Regions from separate parts of the Bacillus smithii genome, predicted to be linked through region 3. Evidence: a T-box and tRNA genes for the amino acid it is inferred to sense, from the RefSeq annotation. Region 3 holds a T-box; the other regions hold tRNA genes.
What was found. The T-box of region 3 lies ahead of tyrS (tyrosine--tRNA ligase). A T-box ahead of a tRNA ligase gene usually reads a tRNA of that ligase, here a tRNA-Tyr.

Region 1 (9,769 bases), 1.6 Mb from region 3:
CGAGCAATGCCGACACGTTGCTGCTGACCTCCCGAAAGTTGACTTGGAAAATAATTTAATTTATCCAATAATCCGACTTTTTCAAGCACCTGTTCGCTCCGTTCCCTCGCCTCCTCTTTATTCATTTTTTTAGCCACAATCAGTCCTTCCATTACATTTCCAAGGACTGTTTTATGAGCGAACAAATTATAATGTTGAAAAACCATCGCTGATTGTTTTCTTAATGAAAGAATTTCTTTTTTGTTTGCTTTTACTGCTTCAACCTTTACATCACCTACCTGAACGATTCCTTCATCCGGTTTTTCAAGAAAATTTATGCACCTTAACAGAGTCGTTTTCCCGGAACCGCTTGGACCTAGAATTGTGACGACTTTTCCTTTTTCGATAGTCAAATTTATCCCTTTTAAAACTTCATGATTCCCAAATGCTTTTTTTATACCGTGTAAATAAATCATCGAACCCCTCCCCTAGCATAGGATGTGGCTTTTTTCTCCAATAACAATGAAATCGATTCAACTAGAATTGTAACCACCCAATAAATGATTCCCGCTGCGATGTATGCTTCGAGGAACTTTAAATTATTTGATGCAACAATTTTTGCTGCTCCCGTCAATTCTTTTTCTGAAACTATAAAGGCAATAGAGGTTGTGTGCAAAAAACCGATAAAAATATTAGTAAAATTAGGAATGGATTGCGACAAAGCCTGTGGAAGAATAATGCGAACCATCATTTGAAACGTGCTCATACCAACTGAATACGCTGCTTCAGCCTGGCCTTTCGGAATAGAAATAATGCCTGAGCGAATGACTTCAGATAAGTAGGCGCCGGCACTTAATGAAAGAGCTGTCAGTACAAATACACTAACGGGAATAGATGAAATGGCTAATTTCGGATCTGCCGCTTGGAGGAGCATCGGCAGCCCAAAATAAATGAGCATTATATGCATAATAATTGGAGTTCCTCGTAAAAACGAAACATATCCATTTGCAACAGCAGACAACCCCTTTACTTCATACACGCGAATAAGAGCTACAACCAGTCCAATGAAAAATCCAACAATAATTGGTATGACTGTCAGCATCAAAGTTAGCGGAAGTGCTTTAATAATTTCCTTCAATGCCGTCCATATAAAAGGAATATCAATGACCAATTCCATCCCTCCTTTACACCGTTTTGGCTATACCGAAGAAACTTCCCCGGACTTATGTCGAATTACCCGTTTTTCAAACCAACGGAATATTTTTTCAAGAAGGACAACCACAATGTAATAAACAACTGAAAGTGAAATATATACTTCCAGTGCGTGAGTTGTGGAAGCAATCAATGTTTCTCCTCGACCAACCATATCCATCACACCGATCGTAAAGGCTAAAGATGTATCTTTCAGCGAACTAATAACGGTGTTGGCAATATTCGGGAATGCAATACCAACGGCTTGAGGAACAATGATGCGGAAAAAATTTTGCGACTCACTCATCCCGACAGAATACGCAGCTTCCGTTTGTCCATAATCAACGGCTTGCACGGCTCCTCTAAATATTTCGGAAAAAACGGCGCCATTATTGAATGCATAAGCAACAATGACAGAATATAAAGGATCCACTTTTGACAGATCGATATTGATTAATTGAAATAATGAAGGGATACCGTAAAAAATCAAAAATAGCTGAATTAATATCGGTGTGCCACGAATAAAAGAAACATAGACGACCACCAGCTGCGACAAAATTGGAATGCGGAAAAGCCGCAAGATAGCGGCTATGATTCCTATAATGATTCCAAGTACAATAGAAACGGCTAAAATTTGAAGAGTGACACCCAAATATTGAATAAGCTGTGGTATAAAATCACCGACTAATGTAATGTCAAATGCTTTACCCAATCCTTAAATCCCTCCTTTTATTTCATCGTTCAAATTAAAACCCAACTGAGTAATCCGCTCCCAGCCATTTTTGGCTCAATTTTTTCACAACGCCTTCCTTCTTAAGTTCTCGAAGAGCTTCATCAACACGTTTTTGAAGTTTCGTTTCATCCTTTCTAAATAAGAAATACACTTTCGAGTCGGAAAGGGTATTGCCCACTACTTTTTCTTGTGCATCAGCTGATTTGTTCAAGAAATCAACGGCAAATGGTGTTGAAATGGTCGCATCTGCCCTTCCTGTACGTATTTGGTTGACTGTATCATCTGATCCTTGGCCGGAATACACTATATTAATGCCTGCATTATGATCTTTATTGTATTTTTCTAGAAAAACGGCCGCATTGCTTGTGGCACTTACGACGACTTTTTTACCTCTTAAATCTTTAATCGATTTAATATCGTTATTATCTTTATGAACCACTACTTTTAGAGGGAAAACATTGTAAGGAACTTTGTTAAACAGGAACTTGGCTTTCCTCTCTTTATTTACTTCCATTTCATGGGCAATAAAATCAATTTTTCTTGTTTCAAGACTTAATAATAGATTAGAAAATTCCATCGTTTTAAATTTAAACTGATATTCAGGAAGTTTTTTGTCAATTTCACGAACGAGCTCTACATCATATCCAGTCAATTTTCCGTTTTTATCAAGGAAGCATATATTAGGAAACTGTGTTCCGGTACCAACGATGATGGTTTGTACCCCTTTTTTTGTATCTTTGGAACTCGAATCTGCATTGGCATCAGTTGATGAAACTGCTCCTTCTTTTGGCGAGCAAGCTCCCAGAAAAAATGTAAATAGCAATGTCACAATAAACCAGATCTTTTTCTTCATCCTCTTTCCTCCACTCACCATTTCTGCTCACAATCGGTTCTTAATAATTTTTGCCGAAAAGGGCAGTGTTAGCTCATTTTCTCGCATCGTTTGTTGTAAAAAACGGAAAACACTTGATGAAAGAACACACATCCTTTTTCAACAAATAGCAATCAAAAAGTAATAGATTGCCAACTGTAGTAAGCTAGTTTGATATAAAAAAATTTATATTGTACTCATGAATATGCCGGCACGCTTATAAAGCTTTATCGCAAAGACAGGCGCACATTTATTAATCATCATTAAACAAATTCATTTAGTCGGTTTTAAATCAAAAATGAAACATATGATTACTAATGAGTACTCAATGCTTTTTCAAGATTTGTGATCCCGATTTGCGTGATACCTTCGTACACGTCTCCACGACCGATTTCAACAATTGGTACATGGCGGATACCATATTTAATTTCTAAAATATCACGGAGTTCATCATGATTGGTTACATCCACCGTTTGATAACGAATACCTTTTTCTTCTAAAAATTGTTTTACTTCTTCACAATAACGACATCCTTCTTTTGCCCAAACCACTACTGATAACGCTTTCTCTCCCATTTATCGTTCCTCCCTAGTTAATAAAATGATTTTCTTTTTTGTTTGCATAGCGATTTTCTTTAAACGGCAGTCCTAAGTTTCCTCTTAATGTTTCACTTCTGTACTCCCTGCTGTAGTAGCCGCGTTCTTCCAAAATCGGAATGACGTGCCGGATAAAATCGGTTAAGCCGCTGCCAAGAACAGGCGGGCCAAAAATAAATCCATCCGCTCCATTTCCTTCCACCCAGGCAATCAATTGTTCGGCTACTTGCTCATACGTACCGAAAAAAACGCTTTTCGGTGTCGTAACTTGCAAGGCCACTTCTCGAAGCGTTAAGTTCTTTTCGCGGGCATTTTGCTTAATTTGATCGGTTGTCGACCGGAAGCTATTTTTCCCGACATCGCCTATATCAGGAAACGGCTCATCAAGCGGAAATACACTGAAATCGAAGTGATCAAAGTATCGTCCTAAATAATCGAGAGCTTCTTCAATCGACACAAGGTTTTGAATCGCTTCGTATTTTTCTTCCGCTTCTTCTATAGTTGCACCGACAATCGGATGAATCCCCGGGAAAATGAGAATCTCGTCTCTGCTCCGTCCGTTTGCTTCTGCCCGCAGTTTTACATCCTTATAAAAAGCTTGGGCCTGTTCGAGAGTTTCTGCATTGGTAAAAACAGCATCCGCCTCTTTTGCAGCCAAATTTTTACCGGCTTCAGAAGAACCTGCTTGGAATATGACGGGCTGCCCTTGACTCGAACGTTCAATATTTAACGGTCCTTCGACAGAAAAGAAACGACCTTTATGATTCAATACATGAACCTTATTTCGATCAAAAAACTGTCCGGTTTGCCGATTTCGTATAAAAGCATCGTCTTCCCATGAATCCCACAATCCTTTTACTACTTGCAAAAATTCTGCCGCTATCTCATATCGAAGAGAATGCGATGGATGTTCACCTTTATTGTAGTTCTTTGCAGATCCCTCTAAAGGAGAAGTGACAACATTCCATCCAGCACGCCCCCCGCTGATTTTATCCAGCGATGCTAACTGGCGGGCAACCGTAAATGGCTCACTGTAAGTGGTTGATATCGTACCGACCAGCCCTATTCTCGATGTTACTGACGCGAGAGAAGATAAGATGGTGATGGGTTCAAACCGATTCAAGAAATGAGGAATGGATTTTTCATTTATATATAGTCCATCAGCAACAAAAGCAAAAGAAAATCCGGCTTCTTCAGCTTGTCGAGTAATAGACTTGTAATACTGAAAGTTAACACTGGCATCTTTTGGAACACTTGGATCTTTCCAGGCGTTCATGTGACTTCCCGGGCCGTGCAACATAATCCCCAATTGAATCTGTTTTTTATGAGACATAAGTTTCACCCTCTTCTTCGGTTAAATAATCGTCATTCGAGCCGTTTGGACTTAACAGCTGAAAAGACCGAATCCGTTCTTCTACCTTTTGAACAGGGGAATGCAAAATAAATTCATCCACTTGATAGGATGCATGGAATTTATTTAAGACTTTTTTTACATAGACAGAGGTTCCGGCAATGATATAGCTCGCTTGTTCTTCCACTTCATAAGACTGCTCCGCTTGTTTGCCGAAAGCATGTGCTTGTTCCAATGTAGAAACCGTGACAATACGGCCGCTTTGCAGATGGACTTTATACATTTTTTGATCTTTCGCCAGTTCTTCGGCCTCTTTTTGCGAATCGGCAGCGACTGCTGCAAGGGATAGCAGAAAACGTCCGTCCGGATAGCCGTTGCGATAAACGTGCGCCGATTCTTCCAGCACCTTTACGTCGCCATTAATAAACAAGGCGAATACAAAAGGAATTTGAAGGTCAGCTGCCAGCTGAGCGCTTCTGGGACTGGCCCCGAGTAAAAAAAGGTTGGGTTTTTCCGGCGGTATAGGTGTCGCTTCAATACCGGCGAGCGGATGATCTTCATCCACTGAATTTTCAATTAATTTTTTCAAAAAAAGAAATCTTTCTTCAAAATCTTGTCCGTCATTCACGGTGCCAAACTGCAACGCCTTTGTCGATAACGGCAGGCCGCCCGGAGCCTTCCCGATCCCAAGATCGACTCTTCCGGGAGCAAGAGTAGACAAAACATGAAAATTTTCCGCAACTTTAAAAGGACTATAATGTTGAAGCATGACTCCTCCTGATCCGATGCGAATCGACTTCGTTCTGGCAAGCAAATATGACATTAAAACTTCCGGAGACGACCCCGCTACCTGTTCCGAATGATGATGCTCTGACACCCAGAAGCGCGAGTAACCCCATTCTTCTGCTTTTTGGGCCAGGCGAACGGTTTGCTGCAAGGCGTCAACAGCTGAAGAGCCTTCAAGGATCGGGCTTTGATCTAACAATCCAAGCTGATAACTCATATCCAATTTCCTCCTGTTTTTATTCTTAGTTTACAGGTGTGATTAATTTGTTTTATTTGTTGGTATTTATCCTATCACCGGAAATAGCGAAAAAGCAATACTTCAAGCGATAGAAAGATTTAAGCGATTCATTAATAAAATTTATCAATTTGTTCGAGAGAATGATGAAACAGCATTCTTTTCAAATTGTTCAATCGACAAAAGAATGTCATTCCATAAAAAAGGAGGCTCCGGTCCATAATATGTTCCATGAATATGCTGTTTCAGCATCATCAAATGATCGACATTGACTTCCACCAGCTGGCCTGTTTCCAGTTCATGTTTAACGCATAAATATGGCAGAAATCCGAACCCGTTGCCGCTTTGAATGAGTGATTTTGCCACTTCAAGATGATCCACGTGAAATTCAATTCGCGGTTCCACGTTCGCCACTTCAAAAATTTTGTGTACACGATTCCAGTCGAACGCTCCGCATTCAAAAAAGACCATTGGTTCAAGAGCCAATTGCTGTGCGGATAACTTTGACTGAAACTGAAAAGGATGTCCCGGCTTTACGACAAGCCGTATTGAATTGTCAAGAAGCGGTTGATGCTGCAATGCTTGATGCGACACTTCTTTCATGAACGCCACATCAATCTGCTTTTGGAGCAGCTTATCTACTAGCACCTCGTTAGACGCTGAAATAAATTTAAACCGGAGTTCCGGATGTGCTTTTTTCCAAAGCGGCAGTGCAATGGGGATAAAATATTGAGATGTAATGATATTGGCCCCAATGACTACCTCTTCCTGATCCGCTCTTTTTTTCAATAGTTTTTTTCCTTGCTGAAAAGTGCGGATAATCTGCTCAGCATACGGAATAAACATTTCCCCCTTTTCCGTCAGCTTGATGCCTCTACCCTCCCGTTCAAACAGTTCTGTATCCAATTCTCGTTCCAATGCTTTGATCCGCGCCGTAACCGTTGGCTGTGATAAAAACAAAGCGTTCGCTGCTTTATGAATGCTGTTAAAATGGACGACATACATAAAAGCTTCAATATGATCAATGTTCATCTTCTCCACCCCTTTTTTAATAAAAAATAAAAAGCTCCCGAACATAGATGCATCAGGAGTTATTGAACGTCAATTCTACGGTATTTTGTTTTTTTATTTTAATCATATTATTCCGATTAGTAAAGTATATTTTAAAAAATTCCATAAATAAAGTAAATTCAGTTAATTGAACCGTAAGAGATTCGTGCTTTATTCCAACCTATAAAAGTACCTCCCCCTTTAATACATACGCCTTTGACTCTTTGCTCTTTTTTTTGATTACGAGAACCGATGTTTTGCTGATATCCGTTTCACCAAAAAGCTTAAAATCCTTATCAATTGAGCTTAAAATCTATATTTTAGGAGAAATAAACCTTCATGCGATTACAAAAGCGATTTTTACCGCCTTCTATAATAGAAAAAACAGGCCTTTATCCAACCTGTCATCGAATGAACGTTCAAATTAGGGAATTTCATTTCGTGGCTGAAAAGATTCAACCCCAACATTTAGTATAGAACCGGAATTTTAAGAGACTAAGAAATAAAGCTTTATGTTCACTCATCTAGTCAACTACAAAAAAGGGGGCACTTCGATAAGTGTATTCCAACAATTGACATAGAGCCAAATATAAAAACAAGGGGTTCCACTATGTGGAACCCCTTATCTCTATATTCGATGCCGATGGTGGGAGTCGAACCCACACTCCACAAGGGAACACGATTTTGAGTCGTGCGCGTCTGCCAATTCCGCCACATCGGCTTATTATATGGAGGCGGCAACCGGATTCGAACCGGTGATAAAGGTTTTGCAGACCTCTGCCTTACCACTTGGCTATGCCGCCTTCATTGGAGCGGAAGACGGGACTCGAACCCGCGACCCCCACCTTGGCAAGGTGGTGTTCTACCACTGAACTACTTCCGCGTACTGGGCTAGCTGGATTCGAACCAGCGCATGACGGAGTCAAAGTCCGTTGCCTTACCGCTTGGCTATAGCCCAATGATTCCTTTTAATATGGGGCGACTAGTGGGAATCGAACCCACGAATGTCGGAGCCACAATCCGATGCGTTAACCACTTCGCCATAGCCGCCATTATAATATGGCAGGGGCAGTAGGAATCGAACCCACACCGGAGGTTTTGGAGACCTCTGTTCTACCGTTAAACTATGCCCCTATGAATGGTGGAGGGGGACGGATTCGAACCGCCGAACCCTGAGGGAGCGGATTTACAGTCCGCCGCGTTTAGCCACTTCGCTACCCCTCCACTGATGCCGGCTGTAGGACTTGAACCCACAACCTACTGATTACAAGTCAGTTGCTCTACCAATTGAGCTAAGCCGGCAACATGGTGGCTCGGGACGGAATCGAACCGCCGACACAAGGATTTTCAGTCCTTTGCTCTACCGACTGAGCTACCGAGCCGATGATTTCATGGCGGTCCCGACGGGAATCGAACCCGCGATCTCCTGCGTGACAGGCAGGCGTGATAACCGCTACACTACGGGACCATTGTTTTAAGATATGCTGACACGTTGATTATGTATGAAAGAAATACTATGTCATTCAATTGCGGGGGCAGGATTTGAACCTGCGACCTTCGGGTTATGAGCCCGACGAGCTACCAGACTGCTCCACCCCGCGACGATATAGATGGTGGAGGTTGACGGGATCGAACCGCCGACCCCTTGCTTGTAAGGCAAGTGCTCTCCCAGCTGAGCTAAACCTCCATTGAGGATGACCCGTACGGGATTCGAACCCGTGTTACCGCCGTGAAAGGGCGGTGTCTTAACCACTTGACCAACGGGCCAACTTATAATGGCGGAGAGCAAGGGATTCGAACCCTTGAGACAGCGTTAACCGTCTACACGATTTCCAATCGTGCTCCTTCGACCACTCGGACAGCTCTCCATATGGCTCCGCAGGTAGGATTCGAACCTACGACCGATCGGTTAACAGCCGATTGCTCTACCACTGAGCTACTGCGGAATAATATCGCCTGGCAGCGTCCTACTCTCGCAAGGGGAATCCCCTCACTACCATCGGCGCTGAAGAGCTTAACTTCCGTGTTCGGGATGGGAACGGGTGTGACCTCTTCGCCATCGCCACCAGACGGTCACCATGTATTGTCGGAACGATTGTTCTTTAAATTTCAATAGGAATTTTAAAGAATTTATAGGTCTTTTTATAAAGCGTTATCAAGATATCTTCCTTCAAAACTAGATAGAAGAAGCAGTTTCACCGATTTCGCGCTTTCTTTTGGTTAAGTCCTCGATCGATTAGTATCCGTCAGCTCCACGTGTCACCACGCTTCCACCTCGGACCTATCTACCTGATCATCTTTCAGGGATCTTACTTTCCGAAGAAATGGGAAATCTCATCTTGAGGGGGGCTTCATGCTTAGATGCTTTCAGCACTTATCCCTTCCGCACATAGCTACCCAGCGATGCCTCTGGCGAGACAACTGGTACACCAGCGGTGCGTCCATCCCGGTCCTCTCGTACTAAGGACAGCTCCTCTCAAATTTCCTGCGCCCGCGACGGATAGGGACCGAACTGTCTCACGACGTTCTGAACCCAGCTCGCGTACCGCTTTAATGGGCGAACAGCCCAACCCTTGGGACCGACTACAGCCCCAGGATGCGATGAGCCGACATCGAGGTGCCAAACCTCCCCGTCGATGTGGACTCTTGGGGGAGATAAGCCTGTTATCCCCGGGGTAGCTTTTATCCGTTGAGCGATGGCCCTTCCATACGGAACCACCGGATCACTAAGCCCGACTTTCGTCCCTGCTCGACTTGTAGGTCTCGCAGTCAAGCTCCCTTCTGCCTTTGCACTCTGCGAATGATTTCCAACCATTCTGAGGGAACCTTTGGGCGCCTCCGTTACCTTTTAGGAGGCGACCGCCCCAGTCAAACTGCCCACCTGACACTGTCTCCCACCCCGATCAGGGGTGCGGGTTAGAATTTCAGTACAGCCAGGGTAGTATCCCACCGGCGCCTCCACCGAAGCTGGCGCTCC
Region 2 (9,769 bases), 990 kb from region 3:
CGGAGCTTTTTCCAATGCTCCCGCTAATTTTTAAAGTCTAATGAATGCTGTTCATATTTTTTCCTCTTTCTCTTTTCTTTTCAGCGGTTCTGTTTATTCTCCTGTTTTATTTCTATTATCTTCCGATTTCAGACAGTTTGTTGAAGGTGCTAATGAAGAATTAAGGGATTAATGTAGTATCGACATTGCCGTTTGCAATCATTTCCGAAATGGTCACAAATTTTCCTTTATGCTGAAGTGTCTTGAGGATTAAAGGCAAAGCTTTTTTGGTTTGTTTAGCGGAATCGGAAGCATGAAGCAAAATGATATCACCGTTTTTCGCCTTTGAAACATTTTTGACAATATGATCTACTCCGGGATTTTTCCAATCTTCAGAGTTAACGCTCCAATGAACAATCGTGAATCCGAATTGATCGGCTGTTTTAATCACTCTCTTGTCGAAGTGGCCGGTCGGTGTACGGAATAAATGAACATTTTTCAACTGAAGTTTTTTAAATGTTTCTTTCGTTTTTAAAAATTCCTTTTTCAATTCTTCATCTTCCAAGGCGGTATAATCTTTGTAACTGTAACCTAACATTCCAATTTCGTATCCATGATCGGCTATTTTTTTGACTAAATCGGGATGTCTTTCTGCCCAAGAACCTGAAAGAAAAAAAGTGGCCGCCTTCACTTTGTTTTTAATTAAGGTATTGATAATCGGCTCTGCTCTTTCATCTCCCCAGCCGATATCAAACGTTAAAGCAATTCCTTTTTCGCCTCTGTAGATCGCTTGAGGACCTTCTTTTCCCGCCAAAACAGGAATATGGAGTATATTTTGAGTAAACAATAATAATGCAGTAAAAAATGAAATAATAACAATCAATAATGTTTGTTTCACTCTTTTATCCTTTATCACATACCAAAAATTCATTTTCGGCCCTCCACTAGACAAGTCTTTGCTTCTATTTGTATGACGGCCTTGCAAACGTTAGAACCAGTTCCCGGGTTTTTTCGCAGCGCATGAGACACTTATCAAAAGGAGTGACCTACATGATCGGAATACTAATAAATGAAAAGGAAAAAGAAGAGATCTATTATTTGTTGAAAAGGGAAATGGACGAAATTCTGTTTGATCTTAATGATCACAGAATTGATCATGTTGTGAAAAGGGCGATGAAGGAGAGGTATAACATTTTATTCAATTTATTTAAGAGAGTTGCGAGTCATCATGAATGTATGAAATATTTAAGAGTAGGAAAAAGAACCAAAAGCAGAGAATAAATTTTTTTTTAAAAAAAGATGTTGACACTCCATCATTATGCTGATATATTATTACTTGTCCTTGATGGACAGCATTAAACAAGAAAAAGTTATTGACATTCCCTTAGTGGGATGTTATAATAGAAAAGTCGCTCGTTAAAAACAGGCGGCAGACATGGATCCTTGAAAACTGAACAAAACGAAGCGTAAGCCAATGTTTCAATCGAAACAAGCCAAGTCAAATTTCTTTTTGGAGAGTTTGATCCTGGCTCAGGACGAACGCTGGCGGCGTGCCTAATACATGCAAGTCGAGCGGACTTTCAAGAAGCTTGCTTTTTGAAAGTTAGCGGCGGACGGGTGAGTAACACGTGGGCAACCTGCCTGCAAGACGGGGATAACTCCGGGAAACCGGGGCTAATACCGGATAATATCTTCCTTCGCATGAAGGAAGGTTGAAAGGCGGCGCAAGCTGCCGCTTGCAGATGGGCCCGCGGCGCATTAGCTAGTTGGTGAGGTAACGGCTCACCAAGGCGACGATGCGTAGCCGACCTGAGAGGGTGATCGGCCACACTGGGACTGAGACACGGCCCAGACTCCTACGGGAGGCAGCAGTAGGGAATCTTCCGCAATGGACGAAAGTCTGACGGAGCAACGCCGCGTGAGCGAAGAAGGTCTTCGGATCGTAAAGCTCTGTTGTCAGGGAAGAACAAGTACCGTTCGAACAGGGCGGTACCTTGACGGTACCTGACCAGAAAGCCACGGCTAACTACGTGCCAGCAGCCGCGGTAATACGTAGGTGGCAAGCGTTGTCCGGAATTATTGGGCGTAAAGCGCGCGCAGGCGGTCTCTTAAGTCTGATGTGAAAGCCCACGGCTCAACCGTGGAGGGTCATTGGAAACTGGGAGACTTGAGTGCAGAAGAGGAGAGCGGAATTCCACGTGTAGCGGTGAAATGCGTAGAGATGTGGAGGAACACCAGTGGCGAAGGCGGCTCTCTGGTCTGTAACTGACGCTGAGGCGCGAAAGCGTGGGGAGCGAACAGGATTAGATACCCTGGTAGTCCACGCCGTAAACGATGAGTGCTAAGTGTTAGAGGGCTTCCACCCTTTAGTGCTGCAGCTAACGCATTAAGCACTCCGCCTGGGGAGTACGGCCGCAAGGCTGAAACTCAAAGGAATTGACGGGGGCCCGCACAAGCGGTGGAGCATGTGGTTTAATTCGAAGCAACGCGAAGAACCTTACCAGGTCTTGACATCCTTCGCTACCTCTAGAGATAGAGGGTTCCCCTTCGGGGGACGGAGTGACAGGTGGTGCATGGTTGTCGTCAGCTCGTGTCGTGAGATGTTGGGTTAAGTCCCGCAACGAGCGCAACCCTTGACCTTAGTTGCCAGCATTCAGTTGGGCACTCTAAGGTGACTGCCGGTGACAAACCGGAGGAAGGTGGGGATGACGTCAAATCATCATGCCCCTTATGACCTGGGCTACACACGTGCTACAATGGATGGTACAAAGGGTCGCGAAACCGCGAGGTGGAGCTAATCCCAAAAAACCATTCTCAGTTCGGATTGCAGGCTGCAACTCGCCTGCATGAAGCCGGAATCGCTAGTAATCGCGGATCAGCATGCCGCGGTGAATACGTTCCCGGGCCTTGTACACACCGCCCGTCACACCACGAGAGTTTGCAACACCCGAAGTCGGTGAGGTAACCCTTACGGGAGCCAGCCGCCGAAGGTGGGGCAGATGATTGGGGTGAAGTCGTAACAAGGTAGCCGTATCGGAAGGTGCGGCTGGATCACCTCCTTTCTAAGGAAGAAGAAAAGCAGAGGCGACTGTTCAGGTGCGACAAGCACAAGACAGCTTGCGAGGAGGTAGTATTTCAACCACCGCAGCAAGATGGATTGTGACCTCGAGCACCTAGGAGCCGGAGCTGGACAGATATCAATTGTACGCTTTCGTTTTGTTCAGTTTTGAAGGATTTCATCCTTCCAAGTTGTTCCTTGAAAACTAGATAGAAAAAAGAAGCAGCATAAACCGAGTATCGCCATCTAGGATAAAACCAACATGGTTAAGTTAGAAAGGGCGCACGGTGGATGCCTTGGCACTAGGAGCCGATGAAGGACGGGACTAACTCCGAAAAGCTCCGGGGAGCTGTACGTAAGCGTTGATCCGGAGATTTCCGAATGGGGAAACCCGCTGCCCGTAATGGGGCAGCATCCTTGCCTGAATCCATAGGGTAAGGAAGGCAACCCGGGGAACTGAAACATCTAAGTACCCGGAGGAAGAGAAAGCAACAGCGATTCCCTGAGTAGCGGCGAGCGAAACGGGAACAGCCCAAACCAGAAGGCTTGCCTTCTGGGGTTGTAGGACACCAATGGTGGAGTCACAAAGGAACGAGGTAGACGAAGAGGTCTGGAAAGGCCCGTCAGAGAAGGTAACAACCCTGTAGTCGAAACTTCGTTCCCTCCCTGGTGGATCCTGAGTACGGCGGGACACGAGGAATCCCGTCGGAAGCTGGGAGGACCATCTCCCAAGGCTAAATACTCCCTAGTGACCGATAGTGAACCAGTACCGTGAGGGAAAGGTGAAAAGCACCCCGGGAGGGGAGTGAAAGAGAACCTGAAACCGTGTGCCTACAAGTAGTCAGAGCCCGTTTACGGGTGATGGCGTGCCTTTTGTAGAATGAACCGGCGAGTTGCGATCTCATGCGAGGTTAAGTCGGAAAGACGGAGCCGCAGCGAAAGCGAGTCTGAACAGGGCGCATGAGTATGGGGTCGCAGACCCGAAACCAGGTGATCTACCCATGTCCAGGGTGAAGGTGAGGTAACACTTACTGGAGGCCCGAACCCACGCACGTTGAAAAGTGCGGGGATGAGGTGTGGGTAGGGGTGAAATTCCAATCGAACTTGGAGATAGCTGGTTCTCTCCGAAATAGCTTTAGGGCTAGCCTCAAGGAAAGAGTCTTGGAGGTAGAGCACTGTTTGGACTAGGGGCCCTCATCGGGTTACCGAATTCAGACAAACTCCGAATGCCAGCGACTTATCCTTGGGAGTCAGACTGCGAGTGATAAGATCCGTGGTCAAAAGGGAAACAGCCCAGACCGCCAGCTAAGGTCCCAAAGTATACGTTAAGTGGAAAAGGATGTGGAATTGCTTAGACAACCAGGATGTTGGCTTAGAAGCAGCCACCATTTAAAGAGTGCGTAATAGCTCACTGGTCGAGTGATTCTGCGCCGAAAATGTACCGGGGCTAAACGTATCACCGAAGCTGCGGGTGGACACCTTCGGGTGTCCGCGGTAGGAGAGCGTTCTAAGGGCAGAGAAGCCAGACCGGAAGGACTGGTGGAGCGCTTAGAAGTGAGAATGCCGGTATGAGTAGCGAAAGAAGGGTGAGAATCCCTTCCACCGAATGCCTAAGGTTTCCTGAGGAAGGCTCGTCCTCTCAGGGTTAGTCGGGACCTAAGCCGAGGCCGACAGGCGTAGGCGATGGACAACAGGTTGATATTCCTGTACCACCTCTTTTCCGTTTGAGCGATGGGGGGACGCAGGAGGATAGGGTAAGCGCACTGCTGGATGTGCGTCCAAGCAGTAAGAGGGGCAGCGAGGCAAATCCCGTTGCCACTAACCTCAAGCTGTGACGGCGAGGGAAATATAGTACCGAAGTTCCTGATTCCACACTGCCAAGAAAAGCCTCTAGCGAGGAAAAAGGTGCCCGTACCGCAAACCGACACAGGTAGGCGAGGAGAGAATCCTAAGGTGTGCGAGAGAACTCTCGTTAAGGAACTCGGCAAAATGACCCCGTAACTTCGGGAGAAGGGGTGCTTTTTGGGGTGCATAGCCCCGAGAAGCCGCAGTGAATAGGCCCAGGCGACTGTTTAGCAAAAACACAGGTCTCTGCGAAGCCGTAAGGCGAAGTATAGGGGCTGACGCCTGCCCGGTGCTGGAAGGTTAAGGGGAGCGCTTAAAGCTTTGCTTGAAGGTGCGAACCGAAGCCCCAGTAAACGGCGGCCGTAACTATAACGGTCCTAAGGTAGCGAAATTCCTTGTCAGGTAAGTTCTGACCCGCACGAAAGGCGTAACGATCTGGGCACTGTCTCAACGAGAGACTCGGTGAAATTATAGTACCTGTGAAGATGCAGGTTACCCGCGACAGGACGGAAAGACCCCGTGGAGCTTTACTGCAGCCTGATATTGAATTTTGGTACAGCTTGTACAGGATAGGTAGGAGCCTTGGAAACCGGAGCGCCAGCTTCGGTGGAGGCGCCGGTGGGATACTACCCTGGCTGTACTGAAATTCTAACCCGCACCCCTGATCGGGGTGGGAGACAGTGTCAGGTGGGCAGTTTGACTGGGGCGGTCGCCTCCTAAAAGGTAACGGAGGCGCCCAAAGGTTCCCTCAGAATGGTTGGAAATCATTCGCAGAGTGCAAAGGCAGAAGGGAGCTTGACTGCGAGACCTACAAGTCGAGCAGGGACGAAAGTCGGGCTTAGTGATCCGGTGGTTCCGTATGGAAGGGCCATCGCTCAACGGATAAAAGCTACCCCGGGGATAACAGGCTTATCTCCCCCAAGAGTCCACATCGACGGGGAGGTTTGGCACCTCGATGTCGGCTCATCGCATCCTGGGGCTGTAGTCGGTCCCAAGGGTTGGGCTGTTCGCCCATTAAAGCGGTACGCGAGCTGGGTTCAGAACGTCGTGAGACAGTTCGGTCCCTATCCGTCGCGGGCGCAGGAAATTTGAGAGGAGCTGTCCTTAGTACGAGAGGACCGGGATGGACGCACCGCTGGTGTACCAGTTGTCTCGCCAGAGGCATCGCTGGGTAGCTATGTGCGGAAGGGATAAGTGCTGAAAGCATCTAAGCATGAAGCCCCCCTCAAGATGAGATTTCCCATTTCTTCGGAAAGTAAGATCCCTGAAAGATGATCAGGTAGATAGGTCCGAGGTGGAAGCGTGGTGACACGTGGAGCTGACGGATACTAATCGATCGAGGACTTAACCAAAAGAAAGCGCGAAATCGGTGAAACTGCTTCTTCTATCTAGTTTTGAAGGAATAATTTTTTCCTAAATATCCATTTGTTATTGCAATCTGCATAATTTATGTTATAATATTACCTGTCTTGAACGTCTGGTGACAATGGCGAAGAGGTCACACCCGTTCCCATCCCGAACACGGAAGTTAAGCTCTTCAGCGCCGATGGTAGTGAGGGGATTCCCCTTGCGAGAGTAGGACGTCGCCAGGCGATATCGTTCCGCAGTAGCTCAGTGGTAGAGCAATCGGCTGTTAACCGATCGGTCGTAGGTTCGAATCCTACCTGCGGAGCCATGCTTCCATAGCTCAGCAGGTAGAGCACTTCCATGGTAAGGAAGAGGTCACCGGTTCGAGCCCGGTTGGAAGCTTTCCTGTGATTTTTTTGGCCCGTTGGTCAAGTGGTTAAGACACCGCCCTTTCACGGCGGTAACACGGGTTCGAATCCCGTACGGGTCATCCTCAATGGAGGTTTAGCTCAGCTGGGAGAGCACTTGCCTTACAAGCAAGGGGTCGGCGGTTCGATCCCGTCAACCTCCACCATACTTAAACAAGCCGGCTTAGCTCAATTGGTAGAGCAACTGACTTGTAATCAGTAGGTTGTGGGTTCAAGTCCTACAGCCGGCACCAGCAGCGGAGGGGTAGCGAAGTGGCTAAACGCGGCGGACTGTAAATCCGCTCCCTCAGGGTTCGGCGGTTCGAATCCGTCCCCCTCCACCATTTAATTTTGAATAGTTTTTGTATCGTTGGATATCCTAATAATGTTCATTCATCATTGGGCTATAGCCAAGCGGTAAGGCAACGGACTTTGACTCCGTCATGCGCTGGTTCGAATCCAGCTAGCCCAGCCATTATTGTTGATCCTTTTGAAGGATTTTTTTATTGTTTTTTGATGAGCCATTAGCTCAGTAGGTAGAGCATCTGACTTTTAATCAGAGGGTCGGAGGTTCGAATCCTCCATGGCTCATTGTTTTGTATTTGCGGAAGTAGTTTAGTGGTAGAACACCACCTTCCCAAGGTGGGGGTCGCGGGTTCGAGTCCCGTCTTCCGCTCTATTTGCCGGAAGATATGGGGCCTTAGCTCAGCTGGGAGAGTGCCTGCATCGCACGCAGGAGGTCAGCGGTTCGATCCCGCTAGGCTCCATTTTCAGTTCAGATAGGAAGCTTACGTTTTTTGCCTTAAACCGTTAGGTTTGAGGCTTTTTCTATTTGGATCAGCTCTAGATACATTATCATTTGATTCTTAATTTAAGTAGGAAGAAAATGTTTCTAATTTTAAGACAAAATAATGATATTCTTGATTTTAATCTAATAGACTTTCGTTTGGACGAACTTTCGCATTGCGGATGTTGTTTACAAACAAAATTGTTCGAAGAGTGGGAAAGATTCTGCTGTACTTGAAATTCAAAAAATCTCTTCCAAATATAAAGCGGCCATAGCAGCGGTTGCATTTATGTCCATTTCATAGACAGCAGCCTCCTGCATACGAGGTTGCTGCGTTTATTTTGGACTTTTAGATTCATACAGATTCAAAAGCTGATCCAGCTTTACACTTAATGCAAGCACTTCATCATTTGCAAAAGAAGTTTTCATTGCCTGGGAAATCATTTCAACTCGGCAGTTTTCAATTTGAAGAAGCAAGTCATGTTCTGTTGTTGACATTGTCTATCACCGCTTTTGCTGATTTTTATTATTATCATATCCGTTTTCAAAAATGTGCAAACTTGATTAGGTCAATATTTGTTATGATGGAAGAGAAGATTTTTGAAACTTTCTTTTTCGTTGATTCGTATTTATATATTGCCGCTGGAGCGGGGGTACAAGTGAATGGATGTTTTTATTAGAAAAAAAATAAGGCAAGTGCTTAAGGGCGATCAGAACGCATTTGGAGAGATTGTGGAAATTTATAAAGATAAAGTGTATCAGCTTTGTTATCGGATGCTGGGAAATCGGCATGAGTCAGAAGATGTAGCACAAGAAGCGTTTTTACGTGCTTATCTCAACATTCGACGGTATGATGAAAATCGAAAATTTTCAACCTGGCTGTATCGAATTACGACCAATCTTTGCATTGATCGAATAAGAAAGAAAAAACCGGACTACCATTTAGATGCAGATATAGAAGGATCTGAAAATTTAACGCTGTATTCGCAAATTGCTTCATCCAGCCACCTGCCGGAGCAAGAAGTAGAACATATGGAATTACAAGAGTCGATTCAGCAAGCGATTTTAAAGCTTCCTGAAAAATACAGAGCGGTCATAATATTAAAATACATGGAAGAATTATCTGTCGAAGAAATCGCAGGAATATTGGATATGCCGGTTGGGACGGTAAAAACAAGATTACATAGGGGCCGAGAAGCTCTTCGAAAACATTTGCGCAAATTATAGCGAGGGGATGAGCTACAAGATGAACGCAGACTGCCAAAAAGAAATAACGCGCTATATGCATGAGTATTTAGATGGTGAACTGCCAAAAGAACAAGTTGTCAAACTAAGGGAACATTTGGAGCAATGCCAAGATTGCCATCAGCATTTTCAAGAATTGAAACAGTCTATTATGTTTGTGAGGGGTCTTTCCAATAGCGTGAAAGCTCCTGAGCATTTTACCGAAAATGTTTTATCACTGTTGCCAAAAGAAAAAAGAACGATAAAACTGCAGAGATGGTTCCATCTCCATCCATTTTTGACTGCTTGCGCTATATTTTTTGTCTTTATGATGGGGTCGTTTGTCGCTTTGTGGGAGCAAGATCAACAGTTTTCATTTACGAAGCAGCCCAATCTTGTTGTGAAAGGAAATACGGTCATTGTTCCAAAAGGGAAAACAGTGAAGGGAGATCTTGTTGTTCGGAACGGAGACATCCGAATTGAGGGAGAAGTGGATGGGGATGTTACGGTCATTAATGGTGAAAAATACATGGCGTCTGCCGGAAAAGTGACCGGGAATATAGAAGAGATTCATCAGATGTTTGAATGGCTTTGGTTTCATATGAAAGAATTGGTAGCGCAGTGAAAGGCATCTTAAGCTCTTAAAATAATTCCAATCTTGTCCCATTGTTTGATTTAAGTTCGATGTCTGAAGTATGATATAATAAATTCATTGGAAAGAGGCCCCTATACGGCTATTTTTCATTACATTATTGGAGGATGTAATATGCCGTTTTTAAGGAATTTTGATAATTTTTCAATACTGGATTATTTATCCAATATTATAGATATTTTGCTTGTTTGGTTTGTCATTTACAAAATACTGACCCTTATACGTGGAACAAAAGCTGTTCAGCTGCTGAAAGGAATTTTCGTCATTATCATTGTTCGAGGTTTCAGCGGCGTCCTTGGCTTTCATACTTTAAGTTGGATGATGGAACAGGCTTTGACATGGGGTTTTTTAGCCGTCATCATCATTTTTCAACCGGAACTCAGGCGAGCGCTGGAACAGCTGGGGCGGGGAAGATTCTTTTCGCGCCGCAGTTTAGCACAAGAAGATGAAGAGCAAATGCATCTCATTGA
Region 3 (9,769 bases):
AGCAGAAGCTCCAAAGGAGGAAAGGATTTTGGACTGCAAAAACAATATAGTATCGGAAAAGCGCAAATTGGAATTCAACTGCCGCGATGTTTCGTTGATAAGCTGCAAATCGGCAATAAATCGTCTCGATTGCTGATAAAGCTTGGCATTTTCCAAAGCGCTTCCACCTGTTTCCACAAGCAGCCGAATAAACTCAATTCTTTCGTTGTTCAATTGAAAAAGCGGACAATCGACTTTTAAAAGTCCGTACACCCCTTGCTTTCCTTTTATAGGGACATATAAAACACTTTTGTTTGCTTGCGTTAAGTGCTCCACTTTTACTTCGCCGCTTACATACGCTTCCATCGCCATAGAGCGAGTATTTTCCATTTCAAATAAATGGACGGGCAATTCTATGTCATTTTTATCAATGGTAAGATTTAACGAATAAAAATAATGAGGAAAAACGCGTTTGAGGGTGTCCACCATTTCGTTTAATACACATTCAATATTCATTGAAGAATGAAATCTTTTTGTTGCTTGAAACAATTCTTTATAAAATTTTTCCCCATTCGAGATGGAAGAAACAAAGGCATAACGTTGAAAAAAACGATGGCTTTCTTCCGTAAATTCTTTTAAAAACCTTTCGGTGATTTTTTCTTCCAAAGGAGTTTTTACAAATAAACAGCCATAGACTTCATGTTCACAAAGAAACTGGACGCCAAACGAATATTCGGAATAGCAGCGACTGACATCCAGGATATCCCGTTGTACCCATCGTTTATTTTCAAACAGATGCTCGATCTCTTTCCGCTGTTCATTTGAAACGGTTTGCATCGAACTTTTGTCCAAAAAATGGAATTTTTCTGACTTTAAAATGTCAGAAATAGATTTCAGCCATTTTTGTTGAACATTTTGTTCATCCGGGGCCACGATAAGCTCATATAGTTTCGCTTTGTACAAAGTCATCATATTTTTCAAAAAGATTTCGTTCATCCTTTAATCACCTGTGTTTCCCATCCAATTGATTTTGCAGCGGCTGCAAAGCTCCACACAGCTCTGCACGCTTAAAAGGAAGGATTCCCGGTTTCCATTTCAATCATGTTGCGTCAACTGACGTAAAGGTTTTGAAACTCGTACCTTCCAACTATAAAATTTTCCTCATTTAGATCCATGTCAATCATACAAAACGATTTTTAATTAAATATTTTTCGGAATATTAAATAAATTTAATCACCTTGCATTATTTTCAAATCAATCCTTTATAGTATAGCATAGAAAAAAAGATTATTATATATATTATTCAAACTTTTTCCATTGTCCTGATTTATTATTTTTTTACTACCTTAATTCCATAAATATGAAAAAAGAAATGACTATTTCACTAATAAATAAGTTTTATCTTCCTCTCGAATTTTAATTAAGACAATAAAAATAGTTAGTCGGGGATGCAAAAACAGAAAAGAGAAACAGGAGGAATAAAAAATTCATTGATCAGATTCAAGCAAGCAGTTTGGCAGTCTTTCTCATTTTCATATTAGAAACACTCATTTCAGCACAGCTGCTTATGAAATCATTGTTTCGATTTTAATGATACTCCAAGTTCATTTCGCAGGCTGATCCTATCCTTTTGAAGCAAACTTTTGATGATTCCGTTTCAATGCCTTATTCTGAAATCAGTGCTCCCACTTTCTTTTCGCTATCCAATCAACTTTCACCTTTTTCTTAAGTGTGAGTAAAATGTTTGTGGGAGAAATTCTTAGAATTCCCCGATGAGGGGGTTGGGAACGTAGGTTCGCAATCCCCCTCATCGGGGCCACCAAGCAAAGTGCGGTAGGATCCCAAGCAGGAAACATGAAAAAAGGACTCTCTCCCTGGTAAGATGATCATTGTTCACACCATCAAACAGGAGGAGAGAGTCCCATGAATATTCAACAACATCTTACCACAAATTCGTTGACATGGAAAGAGATCGAACTTGATTTGTTTCGAGCCTTGCAAAACGCCTTCACCGAGCTGTTTACGGCTCTGTTGGAGGACATCGACCGACAATTGGCGGAAACCCGGGACAAGCGCCGGTACCACTTGAAAGACAAACGACGCACCACGATTCAAACCTTGTTTGGCGAAGTTACCTTTGAGCGAAACTACTATTTAGACCGAGAACAAAACCGTTACACGTTTTTGCTTGATTCCTTTTTAGCGTTTGATGGATCGCAGTCAATCAGCCCTTGTCTAGAAGAAACGGCGATGGGATTGGCTGTGGAGTGCTCTTCCTATCGCAAAGCGGCTCATACGCTTGCCCAGATGGTCGGGTATCCGGTGATGAGCCATGAGACGATCCGCCAGTTGGTGCTCGAGGCTGAAGTTCCGCTGCACTGCCCGGTTGACCAGCGATATGGACGGGTGCTGTTTGTGGAGGCCGATGGACTGTTTGTCTCTCTCCAAGGGAAGGGAAAACGGGCCAAGGAAGACAAAATCCTGACCGTTCACGAAGGATGGAAGCGCAACGGCTCACGGATCGAATTCGTGAATCAGCGCCATTACGTCCATGAAGGCAAGGGGGAGGTGTGGGAAGGCTTCGAGGAATTTTTGATGAACGAATATGCCTATGATCCGTGTCGGGATCTTCTTGTCATCAACGGGGACGGCGCTCCATGGATTACCGCGTGCCGGGAGTATTTCAAAGGACGGGTCTGCTTCCAATTGGATCGATTCCACGTGGCGCGTGAGTTGCGCCAATGCCTCTCGGGCCATCCACGGTGGCAGGCGATTCGGCAAAAGCTGGCGAAGCAGGATGAAGAGAAGCTGCTTGTGGAACTGAACAGCGCCCTCGGCACGCTGGGGGACGAAGCGAAAGAACAACAGCTGGCTGCCTTGATCCACCGGATCGAATCGATGCCGGGATGCATCCGTGATTACCGGGAATGGCTGAAGGAGCAAGGAGTGGACACAACGGGCATGTATCCGATGGGGAGGGCTGAAAGCGTGATGAGCCAGCTGGCGTATCGGGTGAAATACCGCCGCAGTTGGACAGACAAGGGACTCAGGGCGTTTTTCAAGGCAATGATTGCCCGGATGGATGGGATTCGTCTTTTCGGACATCGTTTAGGAGAAGAATCGTCGCATCCGGCGGAGGAAACGGCATCTACCAAACAGACGATCGTGAACAAGGCGAAACAACGCATCCGCCGTCTTCTTCCAGAGGTAACGCGGAATAACGTGCCATATTTACAGCAATCGTCCGGGACTCCGATCTATCATGCCCTGTCTGAATTCAAGGGATGGTAAAAAAAGGTATACATATTCGTCTGTCATGGCAAGGGATGAGAGTCCGAAAGCGCTTACGGATGAAATTCAAAAAAATGGTTCGCTAACCTATGACTTACATCTATTTTCAGCGAACCAAAAAAATTCCCACAAAGTCTTGACTGACTCTTTTCTTAAAACGCCCTTGACTCACACAACAAGACGACATATAATGAGGTTTGTGTAAAATAAAGTAAGCAGCCTTTGTGAACACATTTTTGCGTTCATTTTGTTCCTCACATCCAATGAGAATAAATCTTGGATGAGGTGCATCGCGTAACCCTTAGCTGCTGGGGCGATGGTGCATGAAAACAAAATGGCCAAAATTGCTGTCTCACGCCTGTTTTTTATTTTACAACAAAATAAAATAAAGGAGGAGTTTTTCCATGGCTCGTTACACTGGCCCTACATGGAAAATTTCCCGTCGCCTTGGCATTTCCTTAAGCGGAACGGGGAAAGAATTAGAAAAACGCCCATATGCTCCTGGACAACATGGTCCAAACCAACGTAGAAAACTTTCCGAATATGGTCTTCAATTGCAAGAAAAACAAAAATTACGCCATATGTACGGAGTAAATGAACGTCAATTCCGTAATCTGTTCGTAAAAGCTGGCAAAATGAAAGGGGTTCACGGTGAAAACTTCATGATTTTGCTGGAATCCCGTCTTGACAATCTTGTTTATCGTCTCGGTTTAGCGCGTACTCGCCGCCAAGCTCGTCAGCTTGTTAACCACGGTCATATTCTTGTAGATGGAAGCCGCGTAGATATTCCATCTTACCAAGTTCGTCCGGGGCAAACCATCGGTGTTCGCGAAAAATCTCGCAACCTTGACATTATTAAAGAATCCGTGGAAGCTAACAACTACGTTCCTGAATATTTAACTTTTGATGCTGATAAATTAGAAGGAACTTATACTCGTCTTCCAGAACGTTCTGAGCTTCCTGCTGAAATTAACGAATCTCTTATCGTTGAGTTCTACTCTCGTTAATCAATTTAAAAAGAGCCTGTTTAGGCTCTTTTTTCATTTCTTCGCTCGTCAGTTCCCCATTTTTTCGATTCCTCAATGAAAGAATCTCTTCTCTTTTGAGGAAAAAAGCTTTTAACATCCGTATTCATATAACAGAAACAGCGTCCCATGACTTTTTAGGACGCTGTTTTTATTCTTAGTATTTAATTAAAAAGTATTTCTTTTTCCCTCTGCGGACAATCGTAAACTGGCCCTCAATACGGTCATTTTCCGTTAATTGATAGCTTGTATCCGTGACTCTTTCTCCGTTGATATAGATGGCTCCATTTTGAATATCTTCGCGAGCCTGGCGTTTCGATGGAGAAATTTTTGCTTGGACTAATAAATCAACCAAACCCAGTTCTTGAGTTTCCTTCACTTCATAGGAAGGGACATCTTTAAATCCTTGTTTAATCTCTTCTGCTGATAATTGTTTAATATCTCCGCTGAATAACGATTCTGAAATGCGAATCGCTTGATTGAGCGCCTCTTGGCCATGAATAAGGCGGGTCATTTCTTCCGCAAGCGCTTTTTGAGCTTTGCGCAAATGCGGCTCTTTTTTCAATGATTGTTCCAAATCCTCAATTTCTTCTTTTGTCAGGAACGTAAAGTATTTTAAGTATTTCACTACATCTTCATCCGCTGTGTTAATCCAAAATTGATAGAATTCAAAAGGAGAGGTCTTTTCCGGATCCAGCCAAACAGCACCGTTTTCTGTTTTCCCGAATTTTGTGCCATCTGCTTTCGTCACAAGCGGGATCGTTAAACCATACGCTTTTGCTCCGTCATGAATCTTTCGAATTAATTCCAATCCGGTTGTAATGTTGCCCCATTGGTCGCTTCCGCCGATTTGTAATTTACATTGATACTCATCGAACAAATGCAAAAAGTCGATCCCTTGCAAAATCGTGTAGCTGAACTCTGTAAACGAAATACCGGTTTCTAGGCGGGAAGCGATCGTATCTTTTGCCAGCATGTAATTGATGCCGATGTATTTTCCATAATCACGCAAGAACGTAATGACGTTCATCGTACTTGTCCAGTCATAATTATTGACGAGCACCGCTCCGTTGGATCCATCAAAATCAAAAATTTTCTCTAATTGTTTTTTCAACCCTTTTACATTTTCTTGAACCGTTTCAATCGTTTGAAGTTTGCGTTCTTCTTTTTTCCCGCTTGGATCGCCAATCATCCCCGTTGCTCCACCGATCAGCACAATCGGTCGGTGCCCGTGCTGTTGAAAACGACGAAGTGTCAAAAACGGAAGCAAATGTCCAATATGCAGACTGTCGGCCGTTGGATCCACTCCGCAATATAGCGAAATCTTTTCGTTTTCAAGAAGCTCCTTAATATCCTGTTCATCTGTTTGTTGGTAAATGATCCCTCTCCACTGTAATTCTTCCAGTAAATTCACCGTTGTTCCTCCTTTGATCAAGAAATTTTTTCCAAACGCAAAAAAGTCCCTGCTAAAAAAGCAGGGACGCTGTTCGCGCGGTACCACCCAAATTGAGAATTGCTTCTCCACTCATTGATTGCTAACGGTTTAGACCGTTTGCCGCTACTCTCCTTTTCACGGCAAAAGCTCCGGGAGGTAATTCGTTCAACTGCATGTATCGGTTTGCACCATCCACCGACTCTCTGAAAGCAAAGACAGCGAACTACTGATTCCCTTCACGGCTTTTCCACGATGCATTTGTCATTCTACATTCGTTCATATATGAATTTTTATCACAGTTATATAGGATTGTCAATGCGACGTAAAAATTTAGGCAAAGTCATTTGCCATTCAAGCCGCTTGTTGGATCACTTGGATCGAAGAAATCTCGGCATTAGCTATGACAACGACCTTAATGTCAATCATTCTCTTATGAGCAAAAGCAAAAAACAGGGCTGACTAAGCAAACAGTCAGCCCTTTTCACAAAAGGAAGGAAAAGACCTCTTCACTTCGTTTTGTACATGCAGACAATGAAACAACGATTTCGAACTAGTCTTCCATTGTGGATAAGTCGCCAGTCGGCAAGTCTAGTTCCCAAGCTTTTAAGACGCGGCGCATAATTTTTCCGCTTCGTGTTTTCGGTAGTTTGTCGCGGAATTCAATTTCCCTCGGAGCGGCATGAGCCGCCAAGCCTTTCTTAATAAATTGGCGAATGTCTTCCTTCAGTTCATCAGAAGGTTCATATCCTTCCCTTAACGCAACAAACGCTTTAATAATTTCCCCGCGTACAGGGTCCGGCTTCCCGATGACCCCCGCTTCGGCAACTGCGGGATGCTCTACCAATTTACTTTCTACCTCAAAAGGTCCTACTCGTTCACCCGATGTCATAATCACATCATCCACACGTCCCTGGAACCAAAAATATCCATCTTCATCCTTATATGCGGAATCCCCCGATACGTACCAATCTCCGGCTAAAAAGTAAGATTCATATTTCTCTTTATTTTTCCAAATCGTATACATCATGGAAGGCCAACCTTTTTTGATGGCCAAATTCCCCATCCGATTAGGAGGGAGTTCGTTTCCTCTGTCATCCACAATGGCGGCTTTCACGCCGGGAAGCGGTTTGCCCATGGATCCTGGTTTAATCTCCATGCATGGATAATTGCAAATCATAATGGCTCCTGTTTCCGTCATCCACCACGTATCATGGATGCGAACATCAAAAACTTTCTTTCCCCATCGCACCACTTCAGGATTCAACGGTTCACCAACGCTCAATATATGGCGGAGCGAACTTAAATCGAACTGTTTCACGAGTTCATCTCCTGCTCCCATGAGCATGCGAAAAGCAGTTGGAGCACTGTACCAAACGGTAATCTCGAACTCTTCAATCGTCTTATACCAATGTTCAGGATTAAAACGTCCGCCCACAATCACGTTTGATGCTCCCATTAACCAAGGTCCGAATATTCCATAAGACGTCCCCGTTACCCAGCCCGGATCCGCTGTGCACCAATAAACATCGTCTTCTTTCAAATCGAGCACCCACTTGGCTGTTTGATAATGCTGGATCATCGCATTATGAACATGAAGGACACCTTTTGGCTTTCCCGTAGACCCTGAAGTATAATGAAGGATCAAACCATCGTTTCGATCGACCCACTCGATATCAAACCGTTTGCTGGCGTTTTTCAGTTTGGCCAAAAAGTCGATATGTGTCTCATCTTCTTGAATATCTTTCCCAACCAGAAAAATCTTTTTCAAAGCGGGAAGATCTTGTTTGGGCACCCTGTGCAGAAGCTCCGTTGTAGTGATCAGCACCTTTGCCTCACTATCTTGAAGCCGGTCTCTTACCGCCCCTTCCATAAAGGCCTCAAATAATGGACCGACGATGGCACCGGTCTTGATTGTCCCTAAAAGGGCAAAATACAGTTCAGGCGAACGGGGCATGAAAATAAACACCCTGTCTCCTTTTTGAACGTCTCCATACTCCTTCAAAACATTTGCTGCCCGATTTGTCCATTCTTTCATTTCTTTAAACGTATATTTTTCATTTCTTTCAGCGTCTTTATAATAGAGAGCCACTTTATTTTTGCGAAAAGTCTCAACATGGCGGTCAATGGCTTCATAAGCCAAATTGACTTTTCCCGTTTCGTACCAAGAAAAATGTTTTTCAGCTTCTTTCCAATCAAACGACTGATAAGTTTCCTCATAATTTTTTAAATTGAAATCCCCTTCGACGACTGGTAACGCTTCCAACCTCATTTGACCGATTCCCCCTTTCAATATGACAATTTTATTATACTATATTTATTATTTTTTCTCAATTTTTTAAAAATTTCATATGTTGCATGATTCTGCCATCCCGTCATTTCCCTCTTTTCATCGTTGCCTTTCCATCTTATCTTGATTATACCATTTTTGTCAAAAAAACAAAAATAATCCGAAAAGTTTGCAAAAATAGTTTACCGGTATAGTGCTTATATAAGATAATGAAAGTAAGATTTCAAGGTGGTGACCAGATGGAACATAAAAAAACGTATCATTCTCTTAAAATGGAAACTCCAAAAGGAGAACTAATCATTGAAGGCCCGATTTCCTCAAACACGCTGGCAAACTTAGAGTTTCACAAAGATCTTGTCGCTTTTCGCCAGCCTTCAAAGCAGCATAAAGCGCTGATCGAAATTGCCGATCTCCCCGAAGGAAGAATTATCATCGCCCGGGAACGTCAAACCATAGTCGGTTATGTAACCTTTCTATATCCTGATCCTCTAGAACGCTGGTCAGAAGGAAACATGGAAGATCTTATTGAATTAGGAGCCATTGAAGTAATTCCCGAATATCGGGGATTCGGAGTAGGAAAGAATCTTTTGCGAGTCTCCATGATGGATGATGCCATGGAAGACTATATTATTATAACGACGGAATATTATTGGCATTGGGATTTAAAAGGCACCGGTTTAAATGTTTGGGAATATCGAAAAGTGATGGAAAAAATGATGAATGCCGGCGGTCTTGTTTGGTATGCAACCGATGATCCGGAAATCAGTTCTCACCCTGCCAACTGTTTGATGGCAAGGATAGGAAAAAGGGTCAGCCCCCAATCCATTGAGAAATTCGATCAGCTTCGTTTCATGAACCGCTTTATGTATTAAAGTTTGTGTCAAAGGATAAGGAGGCAAATGATGATGATCGTAGAAGAAATTATGAATAAGGAAGTCTATACCCTTCCCCCCGATGCTTCAATTCGAGATGCACTTCAATTGTTAAAATCTAAAAAAATCCGCCATATTCCGGTTGTGGATGAAAAACAACATTTAGTTGGTCTTGTAACCGAGCGGGATTTAAAAAATATCACATCTTCCATTTTTCAAAAAGAAATAAGGGAAGAAATTCTGAAAAAACCCCTTCATTCCTTTATGATCAAAAAAGTGGTGACAGGTCATCCTCTAGACTTTGTAGAAGAAGTTGCTTATCTTTTCTACGACAATCAAATTGGCTGTTTGCCCATTGTCCAAGACGGCAAACTTGTGGGCATCCTTTCCGAGACAGAAGTCCTCCATACATTCGTGGAATTGACGGGAGCCAATCAGCCGGGGTCCCAAATTGAAGTAAAAGTCCCTGATAAAACAGGCATTCTGTACGAAGTCGTGACCGTGATTCATAAACAGAAGGCCAATGTTTTGAGCGTTCTTGTATATCCCGACAAAAAGGATGAACGATATAAAATTCTTGTTTTTCGCGTTCAAACGATGAATCCTCTCGAACTCATCCATGCATTAAAGAAGGAAGGGCATACGGTTTTATGGCCAAATATGCCCGGGATTTCCATATGAAAAAAAAGGCCGTATTTATTTATTCAGACGATCTATTAACTTATAAATTCCATAATCAGCATCCGTTCAATCAATTTAGAATCACTTTGACAATAGATTTATTGCAAAGCATTGACGCCTTAAAAGAAGAACATATCATTCCGCCGCGGATCGCCACCGAAAAAGAGCTTACCCTCATCCACGATCCCTCTTATATTCA

Region 1: it encodes a tRNA-Tyr, which carries the amino acid that the T-box ahead of tyrS (tyrosine--tRNA ligase) is inferred to sense. The anticodon was not compared.
Region 2: it encodes a tRNA-Tyr, which carries the amino acid that the T-box ahead of tyrS (tyrosine--tRNA ligase) is inferred to sense. The anticodon was not compared.

What each region holds. Positions count from the first base shown of each region.
Region 1 is NZ_CP012024.1:742,880-752,648, reverse strand. Features, by position in the region: gene BSM4216_RS03565 (amino acid ABC transporter ATP-binding protein) at 1-455, opposite strand, end outside; gene BSM4216_RS03560 (amino acid ABC transporter permease) at 452-1,150, opposite strand; gene BSM4216_RS03555 (amino acid ABC transporter permease) at 1,178-1,882, opposite strand; gene BSM4216_RS03550 (amino acid ABC transporter substrate-binding protein) at 1,917-2,756, opposite strand; gene BSM4216_RS03545 (glutaredoxin family protein) at 3,089-3,349, opposite strand; gene BSM4216_RS03540 (LLM class flavin-dependent oxidoreductase) at 3,363-4,703, opposite strand; gene BSM4216_RS03535 (LLM class flavin-dependent oxidoreductase) at 4,693-5,724, opposite strand; gene BSM4216_RS03530 (LysR family transcriptional regulator) at 5,869-6,774, opposite strand; tRNA gene BSM4216_RS03525 (tRNA-Leu) at 7,431-7,513, opposite strand; tRNA gene BSM4216_RS03520 (tRNA-Cys) at 7,522-7,595, opposite strand; tRNA gene BSM4216_RS03515 (tRNA-Gly) at 7,601-7,675, opposite strand; tRNA gene BSM4216_RS03510 (tRNA-Gln) at 7,679-7,750, opposite strand; tRNA gene BSM4216_RS03505 (tRNA-His) at 7,767-7,842, opposite strand; tRNA gene BSM4216_RS03500 (tRNA-Trp) at 7,853-7,926, opposite strand; tRNA gene BSM4216_RS03495 (tRNA-Tyr) at 7,932-8,016, opposite strand; tRNA gene BSM4216_RS03490 (tRNA-Thr) at 8,022-8,094, opposite strand; tRNA gene BSM4216_RS03485 (tRNA-Phe) at 8,099-8,174, opposite strand; tRNA gene BSM4216_RS03480 (tRNA-Asp) at 8,185-8,260, opposite strand; tRNA gene BSM4216_RS03475 (tRNA-Met) at 8,320-8,393, opposite strand; tRNA gene BSM4216_RS03470 (tRNA-Val) at 8,404-8,479, opposite strand; tRNA gene BSM4216_RS03465 (tRNA-Glu) at 8,488-8,559, opposite strand; tRNA gene BSM4216_RS03460 (tRNA-Ser) at 8,569-8,660, opposite strand; tRNA gene BSM4216_RS03455 (tRNA-Asn) at 8,664-8,738, opposite strand; rRNA gene rrf (5S ribosomal RNA) at 8,747-8,862, opposite strand; rRNA gene BSM4216_RS03445 (23S ribosomal RNA) at 9,009-9,769, opposite strand, start outside.
Region 2 is NZ_CP012024.1:162,430-172,198, forward strand. Features, by position in the region: gene pdaB (polysaccharide deacetylase family sporulation protein PdaB) at 161-910, opposite strand; gene BSM4216_RS00850 (hypothetical protein) at 1,030-1,260, shown strand; rRNA gene BSM4216_RS00855 (16S ribosomal RNA) at 1,487-3,041, shown strand; rRNA gene BSM4216_RS00860 (23S ribosomal RNA) at 3,302-6,234, shown strand; rRNA gene rrf (5S ribosomal RNA) at 6,359-6,474, shown strand; tRNA gene BSM4216_RS00870 (tRNA-Asn) at 6,483-6,557, shown strand; tRNA gene BSM4216_RS00875 (tRNA-Thr) at 6,559-6,631, shown strand; tRNA gene BSM4216_RS00880 (tRNA-Glu) at 6,648-6,719, shown strand; tRNA gene BSM4216_RS00885 (tRNA-Val) at 6,728-6,803, shown strand; tRNA gene BSM4216_RS00890 (tRNA-Thr) at 6,815-6,890, shown strand; tRNA gene BSM4216_RS00895 (tRNA-Tyr) at 6,896-6,980, shown strand; tRNA gene BSM4216_RS00900 (tRNA-Gln) at 7,037-7,111, shown strand; tRNA gene BSM4216_RS00905 (tRNA-Lys) at 7,155-7,227, shown strand; tRNA gene BSM4216_RS00910 (tRNA-Gly) at 7,241-7,312, shown strand; tRNA gene BSM4216_RS00915 (tRNA-Ala) at 7,331-7,403, shown strand; gene BSM4216_RS15960 (aspartyl-phosphate phosphatase Spo0E family protein) at 7,760-7,921, opposite strand; gene sigW (RNA polymerase sigma factor SigW) at 8,087-8,650, shown strand; gene BSM4216_RS00930 (anti-sigma factor family protein) at 8,670-9,272, shown strand; gene cdaA (diadenylate cyclase CdaA) at 9,414-9,769, shown strand, end outside.
Region 3 is NZ_CP012024.1:2,539,649-2,549,417, forward strand. Features, by position in the region: gene BSM4216_RS11885 (sensor domain-containing diguanylate cyclase) at 1-975, opposite strand, end outside; gene BSM4216_RS11895 (ISLre2 family transposase) at 1,903-3,270, shown strand; gene rpsD (30S ribosomal protein S4) at 3,675-4,277, shown strand; gene tyrS (tyrosine--tRNA ligase) at 4,453-5,709, opposite strand; T-box leader at 5,769-5,979, opposite strand; gene acsA (acetate--CoA ligase) at 6,281-7,999, opposite strand; gene BSM4216_RS11915 (GNAT family N-acetyltransferase) at 8,257-8,889, shown strand; gene BSM4216_RS11920 (acetoin utilization AcuB family protein) at 8,923-9,570, shown strand; gene BSM4216_RS11925 (acetoin utilization protein AcuC) at 9,567-9,769, shown strand, end outside.